Regions from separate parts of the Mesorhizobium sp. M7A.F.Ca.US.005.03.1.1 genome, predicted to be linked through region 3. Evidence: predicted binding sites of a transcription regulator. Region 3 holds the regulator's gene; each other region holds the start of a gene.
The links. Region 3 encodes PhoB, which activates phosphate uptake and scavenging genes when phosphate is short. Its sites were predicted from a motif close to TGTCATNNANCTGTCAT; they were not measured.
Positions count from the first base shown of each region.

Region 1: a site for PhoB is predicted at 4,203-4,219, ahead of EN990_RS14900 (YdcH family protein). Genes of this name have one in related genera too.
Region 2: a site for PhoB is predicted at 5,109-5,125, ahead of EN990_RS23600 (esterase-like activity of phytase family protein). Genes of this name have one in related genera too.
Region 4: a site for PhoB is predicted at 3,366-3,382, ahead of EN990_RS31925 (LTA synthase family protein). Genes of this name have one in related genera too.

Region 1 is NZ_RZRO01000030.1:6,230-13,393, forward strand. It holds gene EN990_RS14880 (sugar ABC transporter ATP-binding protein) at 1-1,330, opposite strand, end outside; gene EN990_RS14885 (substrate-binding domain-containing protein) at 1,399-2,451, opposite strand; gene EN990_RS14890 (TIM barrel protein) at 2,493-3,482, opposite strand; gene EN990_RS14895 (DUF465 domain-containing protein) at 3,847-4,050, opposite strand; gene EN990_RS14900 (YdcH family protein) at 4,290-4,469, shown strand; gene ispG (flavodoxin-dependent (E)-4-hydroxy-3-methylbut-2-enyl-diphosphate synthase) at 4,804-6,057, shown strand; gene EN990_RS14910 (lytic transglycosylase domain-containing protein) at 6,063-6,917, shown strand; gene EN990_RS14915 (Stf0 family sulfotransferase) at 7,005-7,164, shown strand, end outside.
Region 2 is NZ_RZRO01000065.1:17,490-24,653, reverse strand. It holds gene EN990_RS23620 (LacI family DNA-binding transcriptional regulator) at 1-399, shown strand, start outside; gene EN990_RS23615 (hypothetical protein) at 584-898, opposite strand; gene EN990_RS23610 (trimethylamine methyltransferase family protein) at 1,018-2,571, opposite strand; gene EN990_RS23605 (FAD-dependent oxidoreductase) at 2,584-4,995, opposite strand; gene EN990_RS23600 (esterase-like activity of phytase family protein) at 5,241-6,719, shown strand; gene EN990_RS23595 (MATE family efflux transporter) at 6,895-7,164, shown strand, end outside.
Region 3 is NZ_RZRO01000049.1:36-7,199, reverse strand. It holds gene EN990_RS20105 (ATP-binding cassette domain-containing protein) at 1-116, opposite strand, end outside; gene EN990_RS20100 (sugar ABC transporter permease) at 128-1,480, opposite strand; gene xylF (D-xylose ABC transporter substrate-binding protein) at 1,623-2,663, opposite strand; gene EN990_RS20090 (ROK family protein) at 2,933-4,180, shown strand; gene phoB (phosphate regulon transcriptional regulator PhoB) at 4,197-4,886, opposite strand; gene phoU (phosphate signaling complex protein PhoU) at 4,903-5,610, opposite strand; gene pstB (phosphate ABC transporter ATP-binding protein PstB) at 5,637-6,455, opposite strand; partial or broken gene pstA (phosphate ABC transporter permease PstA) at 6,473-7,164, opposite strand, start outside.
Region 4 is NZ_RZRO01000128.1:3,751-10,914, forward strand. It holds gene EN990_RS31920 (pilus assembly protein) at 1-1,348, shown strand, start outside; gene EN990_RS31925 (LTA synthase family protein) at 1,396-3,327, opposite strand; gene fabD (ACP S-malonyltransferase) at 3,605-4,546, shown strand; gene fabG (3-oxoacyl-[acyl-carrier-protein] reductase) at 4,607-5,344, shown strand; gene EN990_RS31940 (acyl carrier protein) at 5,556-5,792, shown strand; gene fabF (beta-ketoacyl-ACP synthase II) at 5,827-7,089, shown strand; gene EN990_RS36400 (hypothetical protein) at 7,077-7,164, opposite strand, start outside.

The DNA.
Region 1 (7,164 bases), on a different contig from region 3:
CCTCGGCGGCGAGTTCCTCGATCAGATGATAGATCTCCGCCTTGGCGCCGACATCGATGCCGCGCGTCGGCTCGTCGAACAAGAGGATGCGTGTTCCCGCCGCCAGCCAGCGGCCGATGATCGCCTTCTGCTGGTTGCCGCCGCTGAACAGGCGGATCGGCCGGTCGAGCAGGAATGGGCGCAGATTGACGCGGCTCATCTTCTCGGCCGCCACCTGTTTCAACCTGGCGTGATCGATGAGGCCGCGCGGCGCGAACACGGCCATCGAGGCCAGCGCCATATTGCTGGTGATCGAGCGCAGCGGCACGATGCCTTCGCGTTTGCGCTCCTCCGGCACCAGTCCGACGCCGGCGGCAATCGCGTCACGCGGGCTGAAGAACCGTGCCGCCTTGCCGTCGATTGCAATCGTCCCGGCCGTGGCGCGATCGGCGCCGGCCAAGAGCCGCAGCAGTTCAGTGCGGCCGGAACCGACCAGGCCGGCAATGCCCAGCACCTCGCCGCGATGCAGATCGAACGACACGTTGCGCACCTTCGTCGCCGAGGAGAGGCCACGCGCGCTCAGCATGACCTTGTTCGTGGCATGGGAATTATGCTGCTCCTGCGCCAGTTCGCGGCCGACCATCATCGCCACGACCGCTTTCTCCGACAGGTCGTTCAGATCGACGGAATCGACGACGACGCCATCGCGCATGATGGTGGCGCGCCGGCAGATGCCGAACACCTCGTCCAGCTTGTGCGAGACATAGACGACGGCGACGCCGTCGCGGGCGAGGCCGGTGATGACTTGCGCCAGCCGTTCGAATTCGCTCGGCGTCAGGCTCGATGTCGGCTCGTCCATGGCAACGATGCGGGCGCGATCGAGCAGCGCGCGGGCGATCTCGACAATCTGCCGCTGCGCCACCTTCAGGGTACCGAGGGGTGCAGCCGGATCGATGGAGGGATCGATGGCCGCAAGAGCCTCCGCAGCACGGCGCTCCTGTTCGCGCCGAGCGACGAAGATGGCGCCGCGCGTCAGCGGATGGCCTAAGAACATGTTCTGGGCGACGCTAAGGCGTGGTACCTGCTGCAATTCCTGATGGATCATGGCGACGCCCGCAGCGCGTGCGGCGACCGGGTTGGCGAGTGTAACCGGCTTGCCGTCGATGAGGACGCTTCCCGCTGTCGGCGTGTGGACGCCAGACAGGATGCGCAGCAGCGTCGACTTGCCGGCGCCATTTTCCCCGAGCAGGCCGTGGATTTCACCGGCACCTACCGAGAACGACACGCCGTCAAGCGCCCGCACGGCCGGAAACAGCTTGGAAATGCCCTGGAATTGCAGCCGGGGTGACATTGGGTTCTATCTCCGGGCAACGGTGCCGGCGGGAGCGAATTGCTCTGGCCGGCACTCGCCGATTGGCCTTACTGGCCCGCAGCCGCGTCCTCGAGCAGTGCCTTGCGCGCGCCGGCGCCGGAATAGCGGTCGGCATTGTCCTTGGTGATCAGTGCCTGGGGCGTGGCGACGACGCGGGGCAGCTTCTGTCCCGCGACGAGACGCAGAGCAGTTTCCAACGCCACTTCGCCGGTCAGCACCGGGAAACTGTCGACCGTGCCGGTCAGTTCGCCGGCCCGTATGGAGGCATAGGCGTCGGAAATGCCGTCGGTGCCGAAGACCGCAACCTTGTCCTGCAGGCCGGCGGCCTTGACTGCCTCGACGATGCCGAGCGCCATGCCGTCATTGTTGGCATAAAAGCCGATCAGGTCGGGGTGCTGCTGCAGGATGTTGGTGGCCGCATCATAGGAGGTCTGGCGGTCCCAGTTGCCGGGAACGCTGGCGACGACCTCGAACTTGCCTGCCTCGGTGATGGTCGACTTGAAGCCGTCGGTGCGCTGCACGGCGGCATAGACGCCAGCCTGGCCTTCGACGATGGCGACCTTGCCGCCATCCGGACGGTTCTTGATGAACCATTTGGCGACGCGCACGCCATTGTCGCGCTGGACATTGCCGACATAATGTTCGGCCTGCGGGATGACGGCGTCATTGACGTTGACCACCGGCACGTTGGCGGCCTTGGCTTGCTCCATGATCGGCTGCAGATTGGCATCCGTTTGCGGCGAGACGAGCAGCACGTTGTAGCCCTGGGTCACCAGGCCTTCGGCAATGGTGAGCTGGCCGAGCTGGTCGCCCTCGCTTTGCGCTGCCTGATAGACGACGGGAACGCCGACCTTGGCGCCGAATGCCGTGTAGCCCTCGCCCAGCGAGCGCCAGTATTCATTGGTCAGCGTCTTGGAGACGGCGCCTGCCTTGGTGCCTTCGGGCAGCTTGGGGAACGCGCCGAATTTGGCCTCGACCTGCGACCAGTCGATGCGGTCCTTTTCCGTGTCGGAATTGAGCGGCGCGAGGTCGGCCGAAAAGGCAGAGCCGATCGACAGCGCCATCAGTGCGGCGGTAGCAGTGGCAAGCAGAAGTTTCATTGTATTCCTCCCTTGTTGAAAACGATAATGGTGCGGATGCCTCAGCTATCCGGCCCGAGCATGATTTCCTGGATGATGGCCTGCGACGTCACCGCATCCTGGCTGTCCATGGCGGCGGACAGGCGATTGTCCTGCTCCAGCCGGTCGACGACGCGCAGCATGCGCTTGACGGTGGCGATGTTGACTTCGCACTCGCGCACCGGATCGAGCCCGGTCATGTCGGGGAACGTGTCGAAATAGATGGCGCCGGCGTAACCGTCGCGGCGAATCTGCCTGAGCAGCTCGATGGTCTGCAGCGTGTGCACCGCGCCGACCATCAGGCCGTCGTCGCGCTTGGCGTAGCCGTCGTTCAGATGCACGCCGAGCAGCTTGCTGTGGCGCGCCACCAGGGCCGCGGCAAAGGCCGGCTGTTCGTCAGCATAGAGCACATGGGCGAAATCGAGGGTGACGCCCAGATTGGGCAGGCCGACATCGCGGATCGCCAGCAAGGTCGTCGCCGCATCCGGCATCAGGCTGTAGGAGCGTGGTTCGTTCGGTTTGTACTCAAGGCTGATCTGACAGTCGGGATCATGCGCGGCTACTTCACGAATCCCCTCGATTTCGTGTTGCCAAAGCGTCACATAGTCGGCCTGGAAGGCGTAGTCGAAGCCATCCTGGCCGAGCCACAGCGTCATCAGGCTGGCGCCGGCCTCACGCACGGCATCGATGCCGGCTTTGGTCAGGTCGATGGCCTCGCGGCGCACCGCCGGATCCGGATTGGTGAAGGCGCCGAGCTTGAAGGCGGGGTTGGAGTAGTAGCGCATGGCAAAGCCATTGATAGAAAGCCCGAGATCGCTCAGTTTGAGGGCGATTTCCGCAGGCTTTTCAGTGACATGGTCGGGAAAGTTGAGGTCGAGATCGGTAAGCCCGCCGACCTTGGCGGCGCGCGCCGCCATCTGCAGCAGCGACGGCTTGCCGGTAAGATCAGGCCATTCGGCCTGCGGCCGCGAGGCAAAGGAATTTAGGCGCGTGGCGAAACGAGTGGCTGTCATGGTCGATCCTTCAATCGTCATGACTTCACATAAATACAAATATTTGTAAAGTTATTGTTTTGAGGGGCGGGCGGTGATCTGTGTCGACGGCCGGGGCTGAGCCGCGCGAAGGCGCAGGTTTCCCAGCGGCGTCGCCGGACAATCCGTCAGAACGGTGGGATCACTGACCGAGAGCGTGCGACGAAGCCGTCGAGTTCGAGGTGCTCCATGTGCGAGATCGCCCGGCAGGACGCGCCGTCGCGGCTAGTGCACCGGCGAAAAAGAGCCCAACGATTGACCGGCCAAAGGCACCGTCACACGACCGCGCAGGGAGATGCAGATCGCCGCTGCCTGGCGCTCGATCAGCGTCAGCACTTCACATCGTTCAAGCAATGATGTCGGGAATGATCTTGTCTTCCAGCGCCATCAGCCGGTCCTTGAGGAACAGCTTCTTCTTCTTCATGCGCTGGATCTGCAGCGGATCGCAGGCCATGGCGATCATCGCGTTGATGGCTGCATCGAAATCGGCGTGTTCCTGCTTCAGGCGGGAAAATTCGAGGCGAATATCGGCCTGTTCCTGATCGGACATTCTCTACCGTCTGCACGTCTGCGGCGCCCAAAGCTGGGCCTGATTGGGCGGGGCCGGGTGTTTTGTCACCGGCGTGCAGCCCATATCACATTTCACAGTGTCGTGGAATGCTACCACGGATCATTCGACATCGCCCGCGGAAGGTGACACACTGTCACCGTGCCGTCACAGAAGCGAACCTGCGGTGGACGCGCCGTGACGGTTGCAATCGAGGAAAACCATGAAAGGGAGAACCAATCATGTCTCTTGCATCCCATCTTGATGAGTTGCAGCGGAAACACGGCGACATCGAACGTGAAATCGATGACGCGATGAATCATCCATCGGTCGACGACCTCGAAATCGTGAATCTTAAGCGACGCAAGCTGGCACTCAAGGACGAGATTGAAAAACTAAGAGGAAAACCGACCACGCATTGATGCCCTCCTGACATAGCCGCCCGGTATCCGCGGCCTCTTTTCCCGGCGGCTCCCCGCCGCCGGCGTGGAGGGGTTTGATTTCCCAGCACCGGTCTGTCAGCCGAAGCTGGACTTGCACCGGCTTAATATCCGCTTCGGCCGTCGCCCGTTTCGCCAGATCCTCGATTGTTTTTGGTCGTTGGCGGCGTGCCGATTCCGGCCAGTGGCGACCTGTCGCCATTGACAAGCCATCTTTGCTCCTCCACCTCATGCCCGGACCTCAGCGCATCGGCCCGGGGCGTCGTTGTGCGCCCATGCAGGACACAAGATGCTCCAGAGACAAAAGGCTGCCGGCATGACCGGATATTTTTCCTCTCCTTTCCCCCGCCGCACCTCGGTCGGCGTCGATGTGGGCGGCGTGGTCGTCGGCGGCGGCGCGCCCGTTGTCGTCCAATCGATGACCAACACCGACACGGCCGATATCGACCAGACCGTCGCGCAGGTCGCAGCACTGCACCGGGCCGGCTCCGAGATCGTGCGCATCACCGTCGATCGCGACGAGAGTGCCGCCGCCGTACCGCGCATTCATGAGCGGCTTCAGCGGCTTGGCATCAACGTGCCGCTGGTCGGCGACTTCCACTATATCGGCCACAAGCTCTTGGCCGATCACCCGGCCTGCGCCGAGGCGCTGGCCAAATATCGGATCAACCCCGGCAATGTCGGCTTCAAGGACAAGAAGGACCGGCAGTTCGCCGACATCGTCGAGATGGCGATCAGGCATGACAAGCCGGTGCGCATCGGTGTCAACTGGGGCTCGCTCGACCAGGAGCTTTTGACCCGGCTGATGGACGACAACCAGGACAAGGGTTTTCCGCTGACGGCGCAAGAGGTGATGCGCGAGGCGATCGTGCAGTCGGCCATTCTCTCGGCCGAGATGGCGGAAGAGATCGGCCTTGGCCGCGAGAAAATCATCCTGTCGGCCAAGGTCAGCGGCGTGCAGGACCTGATTGCCGTCTATGCCGAGCTCGCCACCCGCTCCAACCATGCGCTGCATCTCGGCCTGACCGAAGCCGGCATGGGCTCGAAAGGCATCGTCGCTTCGTCGGCCGCCATGGGCATCCTGCTGCAGCAAGGCATCGGCGACACCATCCGCATCTCGCTGACGCCGGAGCCGAATGGCGACCGCACGCGCGAGGTGCAGGTTTCGCAGGAATTGCTGCAGACGATGGGGTTCAGGCAGTTCGTGCCGATCGTCGCCGCGTGTCCCGGCTGCGGCCGCACGACCTCGACCGTGTTCCAGGAGCTCGCTCAGAACATCCAGGCAGATCTCAGGAAGAACATGCCGGTGTGGCGCGACAAATATCCCGGCGTCGAGAACCTCAAGGTCGCGGTGATGGGTTGCATCGTCAACGGCCCGGGCGAGTCCAAGCATGCCGATATCGGCATTTCGCTGCCCGGCACCGGCGAGACGCCGACGGCGCCTGTCTTCGTCGACGGCAAGAAGGCGGCGACGCTGCGCGGACCGTCGATCGCGGCGGATTTCGAGAAAATGGTCGCCGACTATATCGAACAGCGGTTCGGTCGCGGCGGCAAGGCCGCGGCAGAGTAGGTCAAATGCGGCGTTTCCTGTGGGCGACGCTGGTCCTGCTGTGTGGGCTAGTCTGGTCGACACTGGCTCAGGCCGATCCGCCGCAATCCGCCAAGCAACGGCTTATCGACAAGGTCTGCAACCTGATCCAGGCGCATGCCGACCAGAATGGTTTGCCCAGGGATTTCTTCGCCCGGCTGATCTGGAAGGAGAGCCGTTTCGATCCCAACGCCGTCAGTCCCGTCGGCGCCGAAGGCATTGCCCAGTTCATGCCGGGAACCGCCAAGATGCGCGGGCTTGCCAATTCCTTCGACATCAATCAGGCGATCCCGGCTTCGGCGAAATATCTCGCCGAAATGAAAACCGGCTACGGCAATCTCGGCCTGGCGGCCGCCGCCTACAATGCCGGCGAGAGCCGGGTGTCGCGCTGGCTCAGTTCCGGCGGTTTCCTGCCGATGGAAACCGAAAGCTATGTCTTCGACATCATGGGCGAACCAGCCGACAAGTTCACCGACCGAGCCTATGCCGGAAGGGTCGAACCGCTCGACGCTAAGGCGGATTTTGCCGTCGCTTGCCGAAAACTGCCGGTGATCATGTCGCGGACCGTGGCGATGGCCTCGATCAACGTAAAGCCGTGGGGCATCCAGGTGGCCGGCAATTTCCGCCGCAGTGCCGCGATCAACCAGTGGCTCAGGGTAAGGAGCCGGTTCCCGGCCCTGCTCAATGGGCACGATCCAGTGGTCAGCCGGGTGCGCACGCCGATCGGCCGGCGGGGTATCTATGCGGTCAGGATCGGTGTCGACCACCGCGCCGATGCAAACGTCATCTGCCAGAAATTGCAAAGCATCGGTGGGGCATGCGTGGTGGTGCGCAACCGGTAATTTGACCCCTGCCGGCAGGGTATTTTGTCTGAGAGAGGCATTTAAAAAGCGACAGCCGTGGCGTCGCATCCAGCAAGGATTTCAGCTATGGCGGCGGCCATGTTACCAGGAGCGACAGCCCCTGCCTTTGACAAGCCGCGTGGGCACAACATGTTCGATGGATACATTATCTGCGGTACGCCGAGGACGGGGAGCACTTTGCTGTGCAAGCTTCTGGCGTCCACGAAGACGGCCGGTGATCCGCACT
Region 2 (7,164 bases), on a different contig from region 3:
TTGCGGCGGCACGGCATCGAGGTCGACCCCGAGCTGATCGCGTCCGGCTTCATCAACGAGGCCGGCGGCTACGGGGTGACGCCGCAGGTGATGCGCTCCAAGGCTCCGCCGACCGCCATCATCTTCAACAATGACGCGATGGCGCTGGGCGGCTGCAAGGCGCTGGCAGAGATGGGTATCAGGCCGGGTCACGACATGGCAGTGACCGTCATCGTCGACACGCCGCTCTGCCGCTATTTCTCGCCAGCCCTGACCGCCTTCCGCCCGGCGCTGGAGCCGATGGGACAACGGCTCGCGGAAATGCTGCTGGCGTCGCTTCCCGCCTTCGCCGGCCCGGAGGGTCCGCGGATCATCCGCGAGGTCTGGCCGCTGGAACTGGTCGCGCGCGACAGCGATTAATCGCAGCAGCAGGACCTGGCGAATTTGTCAAACGCTGAGCCAGGGTGTGTTGAGATTCAGGTCAGGCCGAGCCGAAAATGATGGCTTTTGAGAACCGGAGCGGAGCGGACATTCGGGTCCGTGAGCACCGGAAGCGCAGAAAGCCGTCGTTTGCAGGCCGGCCTCACCTGAATATCGACATACCCTAGTCCACCTTCTTCTCGCCTCGCTCCCCGGCCTTGACGATGTCGCCCGTGGTGAACAGGATTTCCTTCAGTTCCGCGCGCCAGTCCTTCTTCTGGCGCAGCAGGAATTCGAGATCCATGCCGAAATGCTTGAACTCCTCGCCCTGCGCGTTCTTCATGATGGCGCGCGCCTGCGGGTCCTTCTCCACCGACATGCGCTGTTCGTACCAGCTGATCGCTTCCGCCTCCTCGATCAGCGAGGTGATCATGCGGGCAAAGGTCCGCACCTCCTGCGACAGTTCTTCAGGCGGTTCGTGATACTGGTCGAAACCCATGTCGTCCTCCCCTCAAACAGCACACCGGTGCGCAGTGCACCGGCCGCAGCCTTGAATGCGCGGGAGGCGCTATAGGTTCCGGATCACGCCACAACCAGGGCGATCAGCGGGAGCCAGCCTCAAGACACCGGCGCCGCTCCGCCCTCTGCCGTGCGCCGCGCGATGAACTCGTCCAGCACGCCTGATGTGGCGACGGCCGAGGTCGGCGGCGCGAAATCGGCAAGCACCCGCCTCCAGACACCGGTGGCGCGCTCGCTCGCCGTCTTCGAGCCGCTTTGCGTCCAGTTGCCGAAATTCGACCAGTCCGCCACCAGCGGCTCGTAGAAAGCGGTGCGGTAGCGGGCCACGGTGTGGCTGGCCGAGAAGAAATGCCCGCCCGGCTGCACCTCGGCGATAGCTTCGAAACCAATCGTGTCGGTGTCGCCGGGCGTCGCAGCACAAAGTTCAGCCACCGTCTGCAGCGCCTCGATGTCGGTGATCAGTTTCTCGAAGGAGACACTGAGGCCGCCCTCCAGCCAGCCGGCAGCATGGATGCACATCGTCGCCCCGGCCAGCACCGAGCCCCACAGCGCGAACTGCGTCTCGTGCGCGGCCTGCGCGTCGGAGATGTTGGCCGCACTGCCGCCGCCGGACCGCCAAGGCAGCCCGGTGAAGCGCGCCAGTTGGCCGGCGCCCAGCGTCGCCTTGACGTGCTCGGGCGTGCCGAAGGCGGGCGCGCCGGATTTCATGTCGACATTGGAGGAGAACGAGCCGTAGACGACCGGCGCACCCGGCCTCACGATCTGCGCCAGCGTCAGCCCGGCCAGCGCTTCGGCATGCTGCAGCGTCAGCGCGCCGGCGACCGTTATCGGCGCCATGGCGCCCGCCAGGCAGAACGGCGTGATGACGGAGACCTGCCCCGCGCGAGCGAAATCGATGATGCCTTGCGCCATCGGAATGTCGAGCTGACGCGGCGAGTTGGTGTTGATGACGGTGTAGCAATGCGCGCTTGCCAGAAACTCCTCTTCCGACAAGCCGCGCGCCAGCCGCAGCATCTCGAACCCGTCCTCGACTTGCGGCGTTCCGCGCGCGAAGACGAACGGGAGCTTGTCCGACAGCGTCAACTGCGCGCGGTTGACGGCATAGTGCCGAAAGCGGTTGTCGACATCCTGAGGTTCGATGCAGGGCCCCAGCATATGCAGCACATCGAAATGCTGCACCAGCCGCATCAGATCCTCGAAATCCGCCAGTGTTCCCGGCCGCCGGCCGCGCTCGAGATCGGTGACGTTCGGCGCCCCGCACCCGGCCAGGAAGGTCATCGAGCCGAGCTCCAGCGTCAGATCGCGGGCGCGCGAACCGGCGTAAGCGTGGATCGACTTCGGCGCCGAGGCGAGTGCCGCCGTCACCATGTCACGGCCGATGCGCACCATGTCGGTGTCTGGATCGACCAGGGCGCCGGCATTGGCAAAATGCTCACGCGCTTGCGGCAGCAGCACCTTGATGCCGAGCTCTTCCAGCACCCGCAGCGCCGTGTCGTGGATCGAAGCCACCTGGTCGTCCGAAAAGATCGGCTGCGGCAGGAACGGGTTCTTCAGCGAATGGTAATTGGGACGGCGGCTGCTTTCGCTACCGGCCTCGCCCGTGCGTCCACGCCGGCGCTCGCGCCTGCCGTCCCGTGCCGCGTCATCGACCATCGGAAATCCTCCTCATTGCCGCATTGCCTTGCCCAGGGGATCGTAGGGCGAGGCCGCGACGACACGCGCCGGCCGTTCCTCACCTACGACATGCACGGAGAGCGCGGTGCCCTCGCCCGCGAAATCGCGGTCGACCAGAGCCAGCGCCAGGCTCTTGCCGACCGTATAGCCATAGCCGCCCGAGGTGACGAAGCCGACGCGTCGGCCCTGATGCCAGACAGGCTCAAAACCGCTGGCATCGGCGTCGAGCGCATCGATTTCCAGCGTCACCAGGCATTGGCCGCTGCCGGCCTCCCGCTGTTTCAACGCTGCTTCGCGGCCGATGAAGTCGCTCTTGCCGAAAGCGATGAAGCGGTCGAGACCGGTCTGGCCCGGCGTATAGCCTTGCGTGAATTCACGCGACCAGATGCCAAAGCTCTTCTCCAGCCGCAGCGCATTGAGCGCATAGTAGCCGATTTCAGCAAGGCCCAGATCCTCGCCCGCAGCCAGCAGCGTGTCGCGCAACGTGGCGTGCATGGTCACGGGGCAACTGATTTCGAAGCCGAGTTCGCCCGCGATCGACAGCCGCGCCACACGTGCCTGCACCATACCGATGTCGAATGCGCCACAGGCCATGAACGGCAATGCTGCGCCGGAAACATCCTGATGCGTCGTGCGCTCCAGAATCTCCCGCGCATTCGGCCCCGTGAGCAGGAAGCCGCTCATCGTGTCGGAGAGGTCGGCGATGGTGACGCCCTCCGCCGCATGGCTCTCGAACCAGCGCATATGGAATTCCCGGAGATAGTAGGAGCCCATCAGCCAATAAGAGCCGCCGCCCCAGTTGAAGACGGTGAGGTCGCCCTTCAGCCGTCCGTCATGGCCGAGCATCGGCGCCAGGCCGGCCCGCCCCGCCTTCGGCAATCGGCAGGCGAGCAGCCGGTCGAGCCACGCCTCCGCACCCAGCCCCGACACCGCATAGCGCGCATAGGCCGAGATATCGACGAGGCCGGCGGCGCGCCGCACCTGCAGCGCCTCCTCGCCGACGATGTCGAAGGCGTTGGAGCGCCGCAGCGTCGTGCTCTCGGCAAATCCCATCGGCGCGAAATAGGCCGGGATTTCCAGCCCCCAGGAAGCCGTCCATTCGCATCCCGCCGCGCTCATGCCGTCATAGGCGCCGGGGCGTTTCAGCGGCCGGCCGGCGGGCAGCCGTTCATTGGGAAAGGTCATGACGAACCGGCGCGAATAGAACTGGCGCGTCGTCTGCCTGAGATATTCGCGGTTGGCGGCGAAGGCACCGTAGCGAGCGATATCCATGCCGAAGATGTCGGCCTGCGGTTCGCCGAAAATCATCCATTCGGCCAGCGACTTGCCGACGCCGCCGCCCTGGCTGAAACCGGCCATGACGCCGCAGGCGACCCAGTAGTTCTTCAGGCCGCGCACCGGCCCGACAATCGGATTGCCGTCCGGCGTGAAGGTGAAGGCGCCGTTGACCCATTTGCGGATACCGGCCGTCGCCAGGCAAGGGAAGCGCTCATGCGCCTTGGCGAGTTCCGGGCTGATGCGGTCGATGTCTTCCGGGATCAGCTCTATGCCGTAATCCCACGGCGCTCCGTCCATGTTCCAGTGCTTTGGGTTCTGCTCATAGACGCCAAGCAGCACACCCTTGCGCTCCTGCCGCAGGTATGAAAAGCCGTCGAGATCGACGGCGATGCCGATTTCCCTGTCAAGTGCTGCGATCTCCGGAATGTCATCGGTGATGAAATAGTGGTGCTCCATCGGCGTCACCGGCAGGTCGACGCCGGCCATGCGGCCGAGCTGCTTCGCCCACAGCCCGCCGGCATTGACGACATGCTCGGCGATGATGGTGCCCTGCTCGGTGATGACGTCCCAGCGCCCGTCGGCACGTGCTTTCAGCTCGACGACCCGGTTGCGCAAGATGATGTCGGCGCCGCGCTTCTTCGCAGCACCCGCATAGGCATGCGTGGTACCGTACGGGTCGAGATGGCCTTCGTTGGAATCATGCAGGCCGCCAAGAACACCGTTGACGTCGACGATCGGGCAGATCGCCTTGATCTCGTCGGGCGTGACCAGGCGCGCGGTCTCGATGCCGACCGACTGGAACACGGCCCAGGCTGATTTCAGCCACTCCCAGCGCGCGGGATCGCTGGCGATGTTGACGCCGCCCGTCATGTGCAGGCCGATATCCCAGCCGGATTCGGCCTCGATCTCCCGGTAGAGATTGATGGTGTAGTCCTGCAGCGCCGCCACATTGGGATCGGCGTTGAGCGCATGGAAGCCTGCCGCCGCGTGCCAGGTCGAACCGGCCGTCAGTTCTGCGCGCTCGATCAGCGCCACATCGCTCCAGCCGAACCGCGTCAGGTGATAGAGCACCGAGGCTCCGACCACGCCACCTCCGATGACGACTGCGCGGTAGTGCGACTTCAAGGCTTCCCCTCCACGGTTGGTCCGAAGACTGGAGTATATATCCACTGGACATAAGTGTCCAGTGCCGGCGCGCGCGCATCGTTTTTCGTCGACCGCCGGCATGCACTGCGCGCTGTCACGCAAGCATCATGTTCGCGCCGTAGACCGCGTTTCGGGGAGGCTTGCGCAACATCATCGATGTCGTACCTCTTTCAGTTTTTCGTCCCCCGGCCGCTCCGGCACATCCGTCACAAAGAGGATTATCCATGAAGCACCTGTATCGACCCGCGTCGCTTGGCGTCGCGCTGGCCTTGTTCACCGCCTTGGCGCCGGCGCTCGCCGACAGCACCGCGACCGTCGGCGGCCTCGTCAACAAGGGGCTGGTCGGCGTCGGCCGCATCCCGGCCGCTCAGCGCGACAAGTTCGGCGAGACCTTCGGCTCGGGTTCCGGCATGGCGATCGACGCATCAGGCTGGACGCATGACACCGCCGGCTACAGGGGTTCGCTCTGGCTGTTGCCGGACCGTGGCTACAATGTCGTCGGCACCACCGACTACCGGCCGCGCCTCAACACGATCGCCATCGAATTTGCTCCGGTCGCACCGGGCGCTGCACCTGCTGCCGGCCAGGAGCAGACGGGCGTCAAGGCAACGCTCGCCGACACCATGCTTCTCACCGACGACAAGGGGGCTGATGCCACAGGCCTCGACCCACTCAACGGCGTGCGCGCGGCAAGCGGCGACATGCCGATCCTGCCGCAAGCCGACAATGGCAAGCTGGCGCTCGACAACGAGGCGATCGTGCGGCTGCCCGATGGTTCGATGTTCATCTCCGACGAATACGGCCCGAACATCTATCGGTTTTCCGCCGACGGGCATCTGCTGTCGGCAACCCAGCCACCGGCCGCCTTCGTGCCGATGCGCCACGGCACGCCGAACTTCGCCTCGGACAATCCGGGACCCGGTGCCGCCGAGCCCGATCCGAAGGACCCCGAGACCGGCCGCCAGAACAACCAGGGCCTGGAGGGAATGGCGATGACGCCGGACGGCAAGTTCCTGATCGCGGTGCTGCAATCGGCGCCCCGGCAGGATGGCGGCGATTCGCCCGCGACGCGCCAGAACACGCGTGCGCTGGTCTATGACGCGTCCGACCTCGCCCACCTCAAACTGGCGCATGAGTATGTCGTGCCGTTGCCGGTGTTCAAGGATGCCAAGGGCAAGACCAAGATCGCCGCGCAGAGCGAGATCGTGGCGCTCTCCGACAAGACCTTCCTGATGCTGGCGCGCGACAGCGGTAACGGCCAGGGGCTGAAGGGCGACACCTCGCTGGTGCGCCAGATCTTCGTCGTCGACGTCTCGGCCGCGACCGACATCGCCGGCGGCGCCTTCGATGCCGCCGACAAGCCGCTGGCGCCCAAGGGCGTGCTCGACCCGTCGGTGATGCCGGCCAAGCTGACGCCGTTCATCGACATCAACGACAAGGGCGAACTCGGCCGCTTCGGCCTGCACAATGGCGCGCCGAACGACAAGAACAACCTGTCGGAGAAGTGGGAGGCGATGTCGGTGGTCAGCGTTCTCGATCCGAAGCTGCCCGACGACTACTTCCTGTTCGTCGCCAACGACAACGACTTCCTCGCCCAGGACGGTTTTCAGGTCGGCGCACCCTACAAGGCGGAAGACGGCGCCGATGTCGACACCATGTTCCTGGTCTATCAGGTCACGCTGCCGGGTCTCGCCGGGAAGTAACGGCCACTGCACGGGCGGGCGCGCTTGGCGCGTCCGCTGGGCTCGCGGCAGGCATGAACGGGGCAGCGGCCTTTCAGCCGCGCGTTCGCAAGGGTGCATCTCGGTCCCGCCTGCGATATCATCGTGGACTGGATCCAAATCACCATCCGCCGAGTTGCCCGCCATGGACGAAAAAATGCCCGCGCGCCGGCGCACCGGCGACCTGACCAGCGGCCCGATCCCGCGCACGCTTCTGCTGTTCGCCCTGCCGGTGCTCGGCTCCAACGTGCTGCAGTCGCTCAACGGCTCGATCAACGCCGTCTGGGTCGGCCGTTTTCTCGGCGAATCGGCGCTGACCGCCACCTCTAACGCCAACCTCGTCCTGTTCCTGATCCTCGGCACTGTGTTCGGCATCGGCATGGCGGCCACCATTCTGGTGGCCCAGTCGGTCGGTGCCCGCGACCTG
Region 3 (7,164 bases):
TCGCCGGGGAAAAGATCGATCGAGGCGTCGTCGACGGCGCGGATGCCGCCAAACGCGATCGAGATGTTCCTCATGTCGATCAGCGCGGTGGCTGCAGGAGCAGTCTTGTCAGTCATGGCATGCCCTCCTAGACGCGCTTGCGATAGACGGTGTCGAGCCACACGGCGATCACCAGTACGGCGCCGACGACGATGCTCTGCAGCGGCGAGTCGACACCAAGCAGCACCATGCCGGACTGCAGCGACTGCATCAGCAGGGCGCCGAGCATGGCGCCGATGATCGTTCCCGACCCGCCGGCTAGCGATGTGCCACCGATCACGGCGGCTGCAATGACGAGCAGCTCGTCGAGCGTTCCAAGCACGTTGGTGGCCGAATTCTGCCGGGCCGAGGAGATCGCCGCGGCAATCGTGGCCAGCACGCCCATGATCATGAACACCTTCATGGTGATCCAGCGCGTGTTGATGCCGGCGAGATTGGCCGCCTCGGGATTGCCGCCGATGGCGAAGACATAGCGGCCGAAACGGGTGCGGTTGGTGATGAAGGTCATGACCAGCCCGACGGCGACCGCCATCAGCACCGGTATGGCGATACCGTGGGCGATGAACAGGCCGCCTTCGGGAACGGTGATGTTGTTGGCGGCCGCATATCTGTTCACGATGCCGATCGGCCAGGGGTAGGAGTTGGCGAGCCAGACCGCACCCATGATGGCGCCGCAGGTGACGACACCGAGCAGCGCCTCGGCCCAGATCGGACGTAGCGGAAAACGGAAACGCTTGCGCTGCACCCGCCCGTTGAACAGCCCAAACACCACGGCGAGGCAGGCGACGATCCCGACAACCCAGCTCCAGGTTGCGCCGATCGATCCCGCCGGCCCGCCGCCCATCAGCTGAAAGGTGGCGTTAAGCGGCGCCACGGTCTGGCCTGATGTGACCCACCAGGCAGCACCGCGCCAGACCAGCAGGCCGCCCAGCGTCACGATAAAGGCGGGCACTTCGAGATAGGCGATGACGAAGCCTTGAAAGGCGCCGATCAACAGGCCGAGCGCCAGGCCGATGACCAGCGCCAGGACCCAGATCCACGGATTGCCGAGTTCGAGCCCGACAAAACGCACCAGGAAATGCACCTGGGCAAATCCCATCACCATGCCGATCAGGCCCTCGGCGGAACCGACCGACAGGTCGATGTTGCGCATGACGATGACCAGCACCATGCCGCAGGCCATGATGGCGACCGCGGATGTCTGCACCGACAGGTTCCACAGATTGCGCGGCGTGAGAAAGGTGCGGCTGTCGAAATCGAGCGGGTTGACGCCGAGGCGCAGGCTGGAAATGACATGCAGCCCAATCCAGATGACCAGCAGCGCGCCGATCATGCCGAGCATCCGGGTGTCGATCTCGGTCGCCTTCAGGAACCGGGCGACGGCGCCGAGTTCCGACGCGCGCGCCGTATCGGCCTGCGGGTTGGACGTCGTGTCGGTCATGATTTCCTCCCACCGGCTGGCCGTCTGACGCGCATGCCGGAGCCCAGCCTAGAAGCTATCCGCATGATGCGGAAACACAATTCTTTGAGAAAACGCCGCGGCTTTTGGGCCGCGGCGTTCAGATATTTCGAAGTGGTCCGGATCAGTTACAGGCCGCGACGGTGCCGGCAGCGACACCCGCGCAGACTTCGTCCTTCTTGATCCAGCCAGCGTCGATGACGACGTTGAGATTGTCCTTGGTGATGGCAACCGGAGTCAGGAACAGCGACTTGACGGTGTTGCCGCCCGGCGTCGTGAAGTCCTTGGCGCCGGCGATGTCGCTCGTCTTCTTGCCGTCGGCCAGTTGCGAGGCGATCTCGGCGGCATTCTTGCCGAGCTCGCGCGCGTCCTTCCACACCGACACGGTTTGCGTGCCCAGGGCGATGCGGTTCAGCGCGGCGTGGTCGCCGTCCTGCCCCGAGACCGGCACGGTGCCGGCCAAGCCTTGAGCCGTCAGCGCCGCGACGACGCCACCGGCAGTGCCGTCATTGGCCGCGACCACCGCGTCGACCTTGTTGTCGTTGGCGGTCAGGAACTGTTCCATGTTCTTCTGGGCGTTGGCGGGCAGCCAGCCATCCGTGTAGGCTTCGCCGACATTCTTGATCTTGCCGCTGTCAATGGCTTCCTTGAGCACTTCCATCGAGCCCGAGAACAGGAAGTCGGCATTGGGATCGGCACCGGAGCCCTTGATGAAGACGTAGTTGCCTTCCGGCTTGACCTTGAACACTTCGCGGGCCTGCATGCGGCCGACTTCCTTGTTGTCGAAGGTCAGATAGAAAACGTCCTTGTTCTCGATCAACCGGTCATAGCCGACGACCGGAATGCCTTCGTCCAGCGCCTTCTGCACGGCCGGGCCGATGGCCGAAGCATCCTGCGCCAGGATGATCAGGGAATTGGCGCCCTGCGAGATCAGGCTTTCGACGTCGGTAAGCTGCTTGCCGGGATTGGACTGCGCATCGGCGGAGATGTACTTGTCGCCGGCGGCCTCGATCGCCGTCTTCATGGCGGCCTCGTCGGTCTTCCAGCGTTCCTCCTGGAAATTGGACCACGAAACGCCGACGACCTTGTCCTTCGCCTGCGCGACAGACGCGAGCGTCAGCGACATGGCGGCACCCGCCAGGATGGCGGCTGTGAATCTTTTCATATTATCCTCCCTGCGCCGCGTATGGCGCGACCAAACTGGCCCGAGGGCCGGCACAGAGGCCCTATTTTTTCGAGCCTCGAAAAAATACTGGGCCAACGCCCGAACGCTGTCAACATCGATTCTGATGGATTTTGATGTCGTCTCGAATTTTTTTCGGGCCTCGGAATAAATAAATGACACGGCGCGCGGCTTCTGCCAGTATTTGACCGCGTCACCGACAGCGTTCCAGGGCAGGAAGAACCGCGGCGACCGGGAGGATATGAAAGAGCATGTCGGTCGGAATCCGCCACGACGATTTGCGCCGCCGCAACCGCGCGATGGTGATCGCCGCGGTGCGCCGCGCCGGACAGCCGTCGCGCACCGAGATCGCCGCAACCACAAGCCTCAGCCATTCGACGATCTCGGCGATCTCATCCGACCTGATCGTCGAAGGCATCCTGACCGAAAGCAAGCCGAGCGAGGCCGGCTCGCTCAAACGCGGCCGTCCGCAGGTCGGCCTCAGCCTCAATCCGGAAGCGGCCGCGGTAATGACCGTGGTGCTGTCGCTGAACTTCCTCTCGGTCGCCGTCATCGACTATGCCGGCCAGGTAATATCCGAGGAACAGCGTCGGCTCGACACGCTGACGATGTCGCGCGACTCGCTGATCGGTGAGTGCACGGCAATCGTGCGGCGCCGCCTGGAAGATCCCGACCTGGACGTGCGCAGCATCGCTCGTATCGCGCTGGCCGTCCAGGGCATCACCGACACCCGTGCCCGCGCCATGCTGTGGTCGCCGATCACGCCGCACACCGACATCGCCTTCGCCGACATATTCGAAGAGGAGTTCGGCGTCCCCGCCATTATGGAGAACGACTGCAACATGATGGCGGTGGCGCTGCGCTGGCGCGATCCCGATCGTTACCGCGACGATTTCATCGCTATCCTTTTGTCGCACGGCATCGGCATGGGGCTGGTGCTGAAGGGCGAATTGTTCACCGGCACCCATTCCTCGGGCGGCGAATTCGGCCACATGATTCATCGGCCGAACGGGGCGCTGTGTCGCTGCGGACGGCGCGGCTGCGTCGAAGCCTATGCCGGCAATTATGCCATCTGGCGCAACGCGCGGCAGATGGGCGAGGATGCAGAACCCGTCGCCGATGTCAGCGACGCCGACATGCGCGCCCTGGCTGCCGCCGCCCGCGAGAGGGACGGACCGGAGCGGGAAGCCTACCGCAAGGCTGGCGAAGCGCTCGGCTACGGCCTCGGCAGCCTGTTCGCGCTGATCGATCCGGCCCCCGTCGCCATGGTCGGCGTCAGCGCCGCCGCCTTCGACCTGATCGAGCCGGCATTGCGGCAAGCGATTGCCCAGACCGCCGGCGGCCAGCATTCCAAGTCGATTTCCTTCGACACCGAGCCGAACGAACTGCCGCTGATCCGCGAAGGCTGCGCCATGCGGGCGCTGATCTTCGTCGATCAGGAGATTTTTGCGCCGGGCGTGCAGGCGAGATCCGGTCTCGGCGGCAAGAACGTGGCGTGAGTTCAAACGAGGGAGTTCAGTCCTCGCGAATGGCGTAACCCGCCCCACGGATGGTGCGGATGACATCGGGCATACGGCCGTTGTTGACCGCCTTGCGCAGCCGGCCGACATGCACATCGACCGTGCGTTCGTCGATGTAGATCGTCTCGCCCCAGACATTGTCGAGCAGTTGGCTGCGCGAGAACACGCGGCCTGGATGGCGCATCATGAATTCAAGCAGGCGGAATTCCGTCGGCCCGAGCCGGATTTCGCTCTTCTTGCGATAGACACGGTGCGATTCGCGATCGAGCACGATATCGCCGACCTTGAGCACGCTGGACAGCACTTCCGGCTTGGCCCGGCGCAGCAGCGCCTTGACCCTGGCCATGAACTCCGGCGTCGAGAAAGGCTTGACCAGATAGTCGTCGGCACCGGTCGAGAGGCCGCGCACGCGGTCGCTTTCCTCGCCTCGCGCGGTCAGCATGATGATCGGCAGCCGCTCGGTCTCGGGACGCATCCTTAGCCGGCGGCAGAGTTCGATACCGGAAACCGCAGGCACCATCCAGTCGAGCACCAGAAGGTCTGGAACGTTCTCCTGCAGCCGGATTTCGGCCTCGTCGCCGCGCGTCACCACCTCGACCTGGTAACCTTCGGATTCGAGATTGTAGCGGAGCAGCACGCCTAGCGGCTCCTCATCCTCCACCACCATGATGCGTGGCGCGATCATCGGCTGGTCACCCCTGTCATGCCGCTGGCGCGGACATTGCCGTCTCGTCCTGCTTCGGACGATTGGCTGGCAACTGCGTGCCGGTCAAAACATAATAGGCATTTTCGGCGATGTTGGTCACGTGGTCGCCGATCCGCTCGAGGTTCTTGGCGCAAAACAACAGGTGCGTGCACGCCGTGATGTTGCGCGGATCTTCCATCATGTAGGTCAGCAGTTCGCGGAACACCGATGTGTATTTGACGTCGATGCGTTCATCATTGTTTCTGAGCGTGGCAAGCGCTGCCGCGTCAGCGGCGGCATACTCGTCGACGACCCCCTGCACCTGGATCAGCACCAGCTGCGCCATCGCGTCGATCGAATGCGAAAGGTCGTGCGGCGTGACGCTCAGCCCGACAGTGCCGACGCGCTTGGCGATGTTCTTGGCAAGGTCACCGATGCGCTCGAGGTCGCCGGCCATGCGGATCGAACCGACTACCGCACGCAGATCGTTGGCCATTGGCTGGCGCTTGGCGATCAGCGTGATAGCACGATCGTCCAGCTCGCGCTGGCGTGCATCCATGATGGCGTCGTCGGAAACCACCCGCTGCGCCAGCGCATTGTCCGAATTGAGCAAAGCCCTGGTCGAGCCACCGACCATCGAGCGGGCGAGATCGCCCATGTCGCGGATCAGCTGGCTGATCTGCTCCAGATCCTCATCGAAAGATGCGACGGTATGTTCACCCATGATCTTCGTCCCTCATATGCCAGAGATCAGCCGAACCGGCCGGTGATGTAGTCCTGGGTGCGTTTGTCGTCGGGGGTGGTGAACATCTTGTCGGTGGCGCCCTCCTCGACCAGATAGCCAAGATGAAACATCGCGGTGCGCTGCGACACGCGCGCTGCCTGCTGCATCGAATGGGTGACGATGACGATCGTATAGTTCTGACGCAGTTCGTCGATAAGTTCCTCGACGCGAGCGGTGGCGATCGGGTCGAGCGCCGAACACGGTTCGTCCATCAGGATCACCTCGGGTGACACGGCGATGGCGCGTGCAATGCACAGGCGCTGCTGCTGGCCACCGGAAAGACCCGTGCCAGGTTCCTGCAAACGGTCCTTGACCTCGTTCCAGATCGCCGCCTTCTTCAGGCTGGACTCGACGATCTGATCCATGTCGGCCTTGCGCTTGGCCAATCCGTGGATGCGCGGACCATAGGCGACGTTCTCGTAGATCGACTTTGGGAACGGATTGGGTTTCTGGAACACCATGCCGACGCGCGCCCTGAGTTCGACGACATCGATGTTCTTGTCGTAGATGTCCTCTTCGTCGAGCGTGATCTTGCCGGTTACCCGTGCTGAATCGATGGTGTCGTTCATGCGGTTGAGGCAGCGCAGGAAGGTGGACTTGCCGCAGCCGGAGGGGCCGATCAGCGCCGTCACCTGGTTCAGGCGGACGTCGAGATCGACGTCGAACAGCGCCTGCTTCTCGCCGTAGAACACGCCGACCTTGTCGCCGCGCATTTTTATCACTTCGTTCGACTTCATCTTGTCGCCCACTGCGTTTTCAAGGGACTGTTCGGTCATGATGTTCATACCAAAATGCCTTTTTTCTACCAGCGCCGCTCGAACCGACGCCGAAGCACGATCGCGGTGATGTTCATGGCCATGAGGAAGACGAGCAGGATGATGATGGCGCCGGACATACGCTCGACGAAGGCGCGTTCGGCCTCGTTCGCCCACATATAGATCTGCACCGGCAGCGCGGTGGCCGGATCGAAAGGCGTCGTCGGTGGATCGGCGACGAAGGCGACCATGCCGATCAACAGCAGCGGCGCGGTTTCGCCGAGCGCGCGCGCAAGACCGATGATGGTGCCGGTGAGGATGCCGGGCGCGGCAAGCGGCAGGATGTGCTGGAACACCATCTGCATCTTGGAGGCGCCAAGACCGAGAGCTGCCGAGCGGATCGACGGCGGCACCGCAGCAAGCGCGGCGCGCGTCGCGATGATGATCGTCGGCAGCGTCATCAGCGTCAGCACCAGGCCGCCAACGAAAGCGGCGGAGCGCGGCATGCCCAGGAAATTGATAAACACCGCGAGGCCGAGCAAGCCGAAGACGATTGACGGCACTGCGGCCAGATTGTTGATGTTGACCTCGATAAGATCGGTGAAACGGTTCTTCTTGGCGAATTCCTCCAGATAGATGGAGGCGGCGACGCCTATCGGCAGCGCGGGCAGCAGCACGATCACCATCATATAAAACGAGCCGATGATCGCCACGCCCATGCCCGAGGTTTCCGGGCGGC
Region 4 (7,164 bases), on a different contig from region 3:
TGCCTCGGCGGACGTCCATCTCAACTTCGCCTTCCTGTTCGGCGACAGCAAGCACATCGTGGTCGATGCCTCGGCGGTCGAATCGAACAACCAGCTCGAAGTCGTGCTGGTGCTGGACAACACCGGCTCGATGGCCGGCGCGCGGATGACGGCGCTGAGGACGGCGACAAAATCGTTGCTCGACACGCTCGAAGCGGCGAAATCGCCAACGCGCAAGATCCGCGCCTCGCTGGTTCCTTTCGTGACGGCCGTCAACGTCAATGGCGACGGCTTCGACCCGTCCTGGATCGACATGGACGGCAAGTCCTCAACCAACGGCGTCAATTTTCCCGTCATCTACGGCAAGCGGCCGAACCACATGGCGCTTTTCAAACAGCTCAAGAAGACCGGATGGGCCGATGCCGGATGGAATGGCACCGGATGGAAAGGTTGCGTCGAGGCGCGGCCAGGCGCTTACAATATCTCCGACACGCCACCCGACCCGGCCAAGCCCGACACGCTGTTCGTGCCCTACTTTGCGCCGGATGATCCCGAAGACGCCCAGAAGCCGTCTGGCTCCTATGGCAATTCGGATAAATACTACAACAACTCCTATCTCAACGATGTCAGCGACAAAACCAGGCTTGCCCAGTCGGGCATCAACATTCTGGGCATCGATCTCAGCAACCTGCTCGGCAATCTCATTGAACTTCTGTCGCCCGATGACAGGGATGCCAGGGAAAAGATCGCCAAATATGTTGCGCCCGCCAAGGAACTCATCACCGAGATCGGCTCTCCCATCACTGTCGGCCCGAACCGTGCGTGTCCGACCCCGGTGGTCCCCCTGACCGACGATTTCGACAAGCTGCGCAAGGCGGCCAGTCAGATGACCGAGTGGAATGGCTCGGGTACCAATGTCTCCGAGGGCCTGTCGTGGGGTATGCGCGTGCTGTCGCCTGCCGCGCCCTACACCGACGGAGCGCCGTGGAAGACGCCTGGGATCAGTAAGATAGTGCTGTTGCTCACCGACGGCGAGAACGTCGTCTATGGCGCCAGCGAACAAGAATCGACAAAGTCGGATTACACATCCTATGGCTATCTGGCTGGCGGCCGCTTCGGATCGGACAACCAGACGACCGCTGCGCGCAATGTCGACGGCTGGACCAAAAACGTTTGCACGCAATTGAAGAACGAGGGCGTGCAGATCTACACCATGGTGCTGCAATCCGACACCGCAGCCAACCGTGCGCTTTACAGCGCCTGCGCCTCGGATCCGAGCAACTATTATGCCGTCAACGATCCGACCAAACTGCCGAACGTGTTCCTTCAGATCGCCAACAATTTCACGAAGCTGCAATTGACCAACTGAACACGCGAACCGAGACGGACCAGCAGGCTCCGAGGGAATCGCTGGCCTCAACTCGTATGCGCGGCGACAATCTTGTCGACCGTTTCGGGGAAGAAGTCGGGCGCCGCGTGGCGTTTGCCGAACATCATATCGTACTGCAGCAGGCGGAAATCGCGGATCGCCGGATCGATCTCCTTCTGCCGCGCCCAATCGGGCGTGGCCTCGCCAGCCGGCGTCAGCAGCAAATTGCGGTCGACGACACGGTAGTGTTCGCTCATCTCGCCCAGGAAGCCGGTGTAGTAGGGATGGCTGATGCCGGCCGTCTTCAGGATATGATAGGGCAGGAAGGCCGGGCTGACGGCGCCCATGTGCTCAGCCGGCCCGGTGCGGTTCGACCAGATGACCAGCGGCGTCTCATGATGCTCGAGGGCAGCCTCGGGCGACGCTTCCTTGCGCGGCGCGACATTGTCCTTCAGGAAGCCGGTTTCGACATAAACCGGCCCGAGCGGCGGCAGATGGTCGCCGAAGAAGGCGATTACGGTTGGGCGGGAGCGTGTCTTTGCCCATTCGACGAGGCGTTCGAGACCGCGATCGGCATCGGCTGAGCCTTCGGCGTAGCTGAGCAGCGATTCGCGCGCCCACTGACTGATCGGCGCCTGCACCCTGTGCGTGGGACTGTAATAGCGGTTCGGTTCGTAGGGACCGTGGTTTTGCAGGCTGACCGCAAAGAAGAACACCGGCTCTTCGCTGGCGTCGGCCTCGCTGATGATCTCGTCGGTCATCGCGGCATCCGATGCCAGTGGCCCGCGCTTTTGCATTGGCGGCAGCGTCTCTTCCGACTTGAAATCGTTGAAGCCGAAATCGGCGTAGACCGCGCCACGGTTCCAGAACCAGTTGGTGCCCGGATGGATGGCGCGCGCCCGATAACCCTGGCTCTTGAGGAAGGTTGCCAGCGACGGCGTCGGCGTGCGCACATATTGCTGGTAGGGGATGCTGCCGGCCGGCAGGAACGCGTTGGAGAAGCCGGTCAGCGCCTCGAACTCGATATTGGCGGTCATGCCGCCGAACTCCGGCGAGAACATCGAGCCGGAGCGCAGCGCCCGCACATTGGGGATCGGATCGGGCGTGATGGTGACGCCGGGCAGCTTGGTCGGGTCCCAGAAGGACTCGCTCATGACGATGATGATGTCAGGCTTCTCGGCCGGCACCGAGGCGGTCACATCGGGCCTGGCGATCGCCGCGATCGCCTTGTCGGAATAGCCCGGCGGCGCAGAGACATGCGCCATCGGCACATTGAGCGCAAAGGCCAGCGCAAAACCGTTGGAGGCATAGTTTTCCTTCTGGTCCCACATGATCGGGATGATCTGCAACCGGTCCCTGGTCCAGGAGAAGGTGGCATAGTCCATGATCGAAACGAAGAAGGCGAGCAGCGGCACTGCCAGCGTCAGCCGCGCAAGGCGTCCCTTGCGGCTGAGTGCGGGAACCTTGCGGCGCCACATCCGCCAGCCATAGACGAGCAGCGACAGGCCGGCGACGATGCCGACGACCATGGCGAGCGCGGTCATCGGCCGGTCGCGCACCAAAAGCGGCAACAGCGCAAAGATCTGGCGGGCATAGAGGAAATCGGTCGGATAGAGCGGATCGCCGAGATAATGCGACTTCTGGTGGCCGACGAAGGCAAGCGATAGCGTCAGCGGCGCGACGATCATCAGGCTCTGATGGCTGCGGCCCAGCACCGCATCGAGGCCGATCAGGATCAGCGCGAACACGACGATGGTGGTCCAGCCCGGCTTGAGCGGCTGCAGGAAGAAGGAGACCGTGCCGGCAAAGTCGCCGCGCACGATCAGTTCGATGGCAAACACCAGGACGGCGGCGATCGCCAGGCTGATCAGCCCATAGCGCACGACCGGCCATCTCCTGCCCGGCAGATAGCCGGTGGAGGGGTCGTCTTCCAGGAACTGTGGCGCGGCCTTGCCGGCGCGTTTGTAACTCTTTGCCACTTTAACTTCCCCACCCAGCGACAAGCACGTCACTCGATTGTCATGGAATTGTCACGCAAAGCTAGCGCCTGTGGCCAAAATAAGAAGAGCCAGCAAACGAATCGTGAGCGGTTTTCATCAGGAGTGATCGCCAAAAAGCCTTTCGGAACAGGCACTCGGCGGATGAAGCTGCCGTCGAGCAGGGTCGAACCGGGCTTGACTTGGCGGCCTGCCTTGCGTCACAGGCAAGAAAAACTCGTCTATCAGGCAAGCAAAACCAGCCCTTGGGAGCCCGCGCATGGCCGTTGCATTCACCTTTCCTGGACAAGGCAGCCAGGCAGTCGGCATGGGCAAGGATCTCGCCGAGGCCTTTCCCGAGGCGCGCAGAATTTTCCAGGAAGTCGACGACGCGCTCGGCGAAAACCTGTCGAAGCTGATCTGGGAAGGGCCGGAAGAGACGTTGATGCTGACCGCCAACGCGCAGCCGGCGCTGATGGCGGTGTCGCTGGCCGCGATCCGGGCGCTGGAATCGCGCGGCTTCTCGCTGAAAGGCAAGGTCGCCTATGTCGCCGGTCATTCGCTGGGCGAATATTCGGCGCTCGCGGCCGCTGGCTTCGTTTCGGTTGCCGATGCCGCCAGGCTGCTGCGCATCCGCGGCAATGCCATGCAGGCGGCGGTGCCGGCCGGCGAGGGCGCCATGGCGGCGATCATCGGATTGGAACAGGCCGATGTCGAAGCCGCTTGCGCGGAAGCCGCCAAAGGCTCCGTCTGCCAGATCGCCAACGACAATGGCGGCGGCCAACTGGTCATTTCCGGCGCCAGGGCCGCGGTCGAACTGGCGGCGAAACTGTGCACTGAGAAAGGCGCCAAGCGCGCACTGATGCTGCAGGTGTCCGCGCCCTTCCATTCGGCGCTGATGGCGCCGGCCGCGAACGTCATGCGCGACGCACTCGCCGGTGTGACAAAGAATGCGCCGGTCGTTCCCGTCCTCTCCAATGTCACGGTCAGCCCGACCAGCGATCCGGACGAGATCGCCCGCCGCCTGGTCGAGCAGATAACCGGCCGCGTACGTTGGCGCGAGACCGTGGAGTGGTTCGGCGCAAATGGCGTCACCACGCTTTACGAGATTGGCGCCGGCAAGGTGCTTTCGGGATTGGCGCGGCGCATCAACCGCGACATCGCCACTGCGTCGGTCGGCTCGGCGGCTGAGGTCGAGGCAACGCTAGCAGCGCTTGCATAAAGCCCCATTTGATCCCATTCCCTGCAAAAGGGGTGTTCTCTTCTCAATCAGGAGACAAAAATGTTCGAATTGACTGGCCGCAAGGCGCTCGTCACCGGCGCATCGGGAGGCATCGGCGAGGCGATCGCCCGGATGCTGCATGCGCAAGGCGCGATCGTCGGCCTGCATGGCACCCGCGTCGAGAAACTGGAGGCGCTGGCTAGCGAGCTTGGCGACCGGGTCAAGCTGTTCCCGGCCAATTTGTCCAACCGTGACGAGGTCAAGGCGCTCGGCCAGAAAGCCGAGGCCGATCTCGAAGGCGTCGACATCCTGGTCAACAACGCCGGCATCACCAAGGACGGGCTGTTCGTGCGCATGTCGGATGCCGATTGGGACAGCGTGATCGAGGTCAATCTGACCGCCGTTTTCCGGCTCACCCGCGAACTCACCCATCCGATGATGCGCCGCCGCCATGGCCGCATCATCAACATCACCTCGGTGGTCGGCGTGACCGGCAATCCCGGCCAGACCAATTACTGCGCCTCCAAGGCCGGCATGATCGGCTTCTCCAAGTCGCTGGCGCAGGAGATCGCCACCCGCAACATCACAGTTAACTGTGTTGCACCAGGCTTCATCGAATCGGCAATGACCGACAAGCTCAACGACAAGCAGAAAGAGGCGATCATGGCGGCGATCCCGACGCGGCGCATGGGCACCAGCGTCGAAGTCGCGTCCGCCGTCGCTTATCTCGCCTCCAACGAAGCCGCCTACGTCACCGGCCAGACCATCCACGTAAATGGCGGCATGGCTATGATTTGAACGAGGTTCTGCAGCAACGCCGGCGGGTTGTGTAAAGAGACCATTTCGGCTTGGACCTCAGCTATTTTTCGTGTAATGCGGCCCGCAACCCGGCGGTTCGGGCAAAAATCGGTCCGTAGTCGTTGCGTTTCCGGCAGGACCATCTTTCAGCTTGATTAGCGGCATTCTGCCCGCTAACGAAGACAGACAAACAAAAGACGAGGATGCCCAAATGAGTGACACCGCAGAGCGCGTCAAGAAGATCGTCATCGAGCACCTTGGCGTCGATGCCGACAAAGTGACGGAGCAGGCGAGCTTCATCGATGATCTGGGCGCCGACAGCCTCGACACGGTCGAACTCGTCATGGCGTTCGAAGAAGAATTCGGCGTCGAGATCCCCGACGACGCGGCCGAGACCATCCTGACCGTCGGCGATGCCGTGAAGTACATCGACAAGGCTTCGGCCTGACGCTTTCTGCAGTCATCACCGGGGAGGACCTGCGATGAGGCGTGTCGTCGTCACGGGCCTTGGCTTGCTGTCGCCGTTCGGCATGGGCTTCGAGCACAGCTGGAAGGAGCTTCTGACCGGCCGCAGCGCTGCCAAGCGCATCACCGAGTTCGAGGTGGAGGACCTTGCTTGCAAGATCGCCCATGTCATTCCGCGTGGTGACGGCAGCAATGCCACCTTCAATCCCGAGGCCGTGCTCGAGCCGAAGGAATTGCGCAAGATCGGCGACTTCATCCTGTACGGGATTGCCGCCGCCGACGAGGCGCTGAAGGATTCCGGTTGGGAACCCAAGACGCATGAAGAGCAATGCGCCACCGGCGTCCTGATCGGCTCCGGCATCGGCGGCATCGAGGGCATCGCCGAGAACGCGATGATCCTCAAGGAACGCGGCCCGCGCCGCATCAGCCCCTTCTTCATCCCGGGCCAGATCATCAATCTCGTCTCCGGGCAGGTTTCGATCCGGCACGGGCTGAAAGGCCCGAACCATGCCGTCGTCACGGCCTGTTCGACCGGCGCGCACGCCATTGGCGATGCTGCCCGGCTGATCATGTGGGGCGATGCCGACGTGATGGTCGCCGGTGGCGCCGAAGCGCCGGTGACGCGGCTGTCGATCGCCGGGTTCGCCGCATGCCGGGCACTGTCGACGGAACGCAATGATTCGCCGCAAACGGCGTCGCGCCCCTATGATCGCGACCGCGACGGCTTCGTCATGGGCGAGGGCGCCGGCGTTGTCGTGCTCGAGGAGCTCGAACATGCCAAAGCGCGCGGCGCCAAGATCTATGCCGAGGTGACGGGTTATGGTCTCACCGGCGACGCGCATCACATCACGGCGCCCGCCGAGGATGGCGATGGTGCCTTCCGTTGCATGACGGCGGCACTCAACCGGGCCAAGCTTACGCCTGCCGACGTCGACTACATCAACGCGCACGGCACCTCGACCATGGCCGACACGATCGAGCTCGGCGCTGTCGAGCGGCTTGTCGGCAATGCCGCATCGAAGATCTCGATGTCGTCGACCAAGTCGTCGATCGGCCATCTGCTTGGGGCGGCCGGTGCCGCCGAAGCGATCTTCTCGATCCTTGCCATCAGGGACAATGTCGCGCCGCCGACCATCAACCTCGACAACCCCGAACGCGAAACCGCGATCGACCTGGTGCCGAACAAGCCGCGCGCCCGCCAGATCGACGTGGCGCTGTCCAATTCGTTCGGCTTTGGCGGGACCAATGCGTCGCTGGTCTTCCAGCGCTACAATGGCTGATCGTCCGGCTGCCGGGCGACGCTTTGGCGTGCCGTCAATTTTGCCATATTCGCCTCTACTCTGCCGCTGGGGATT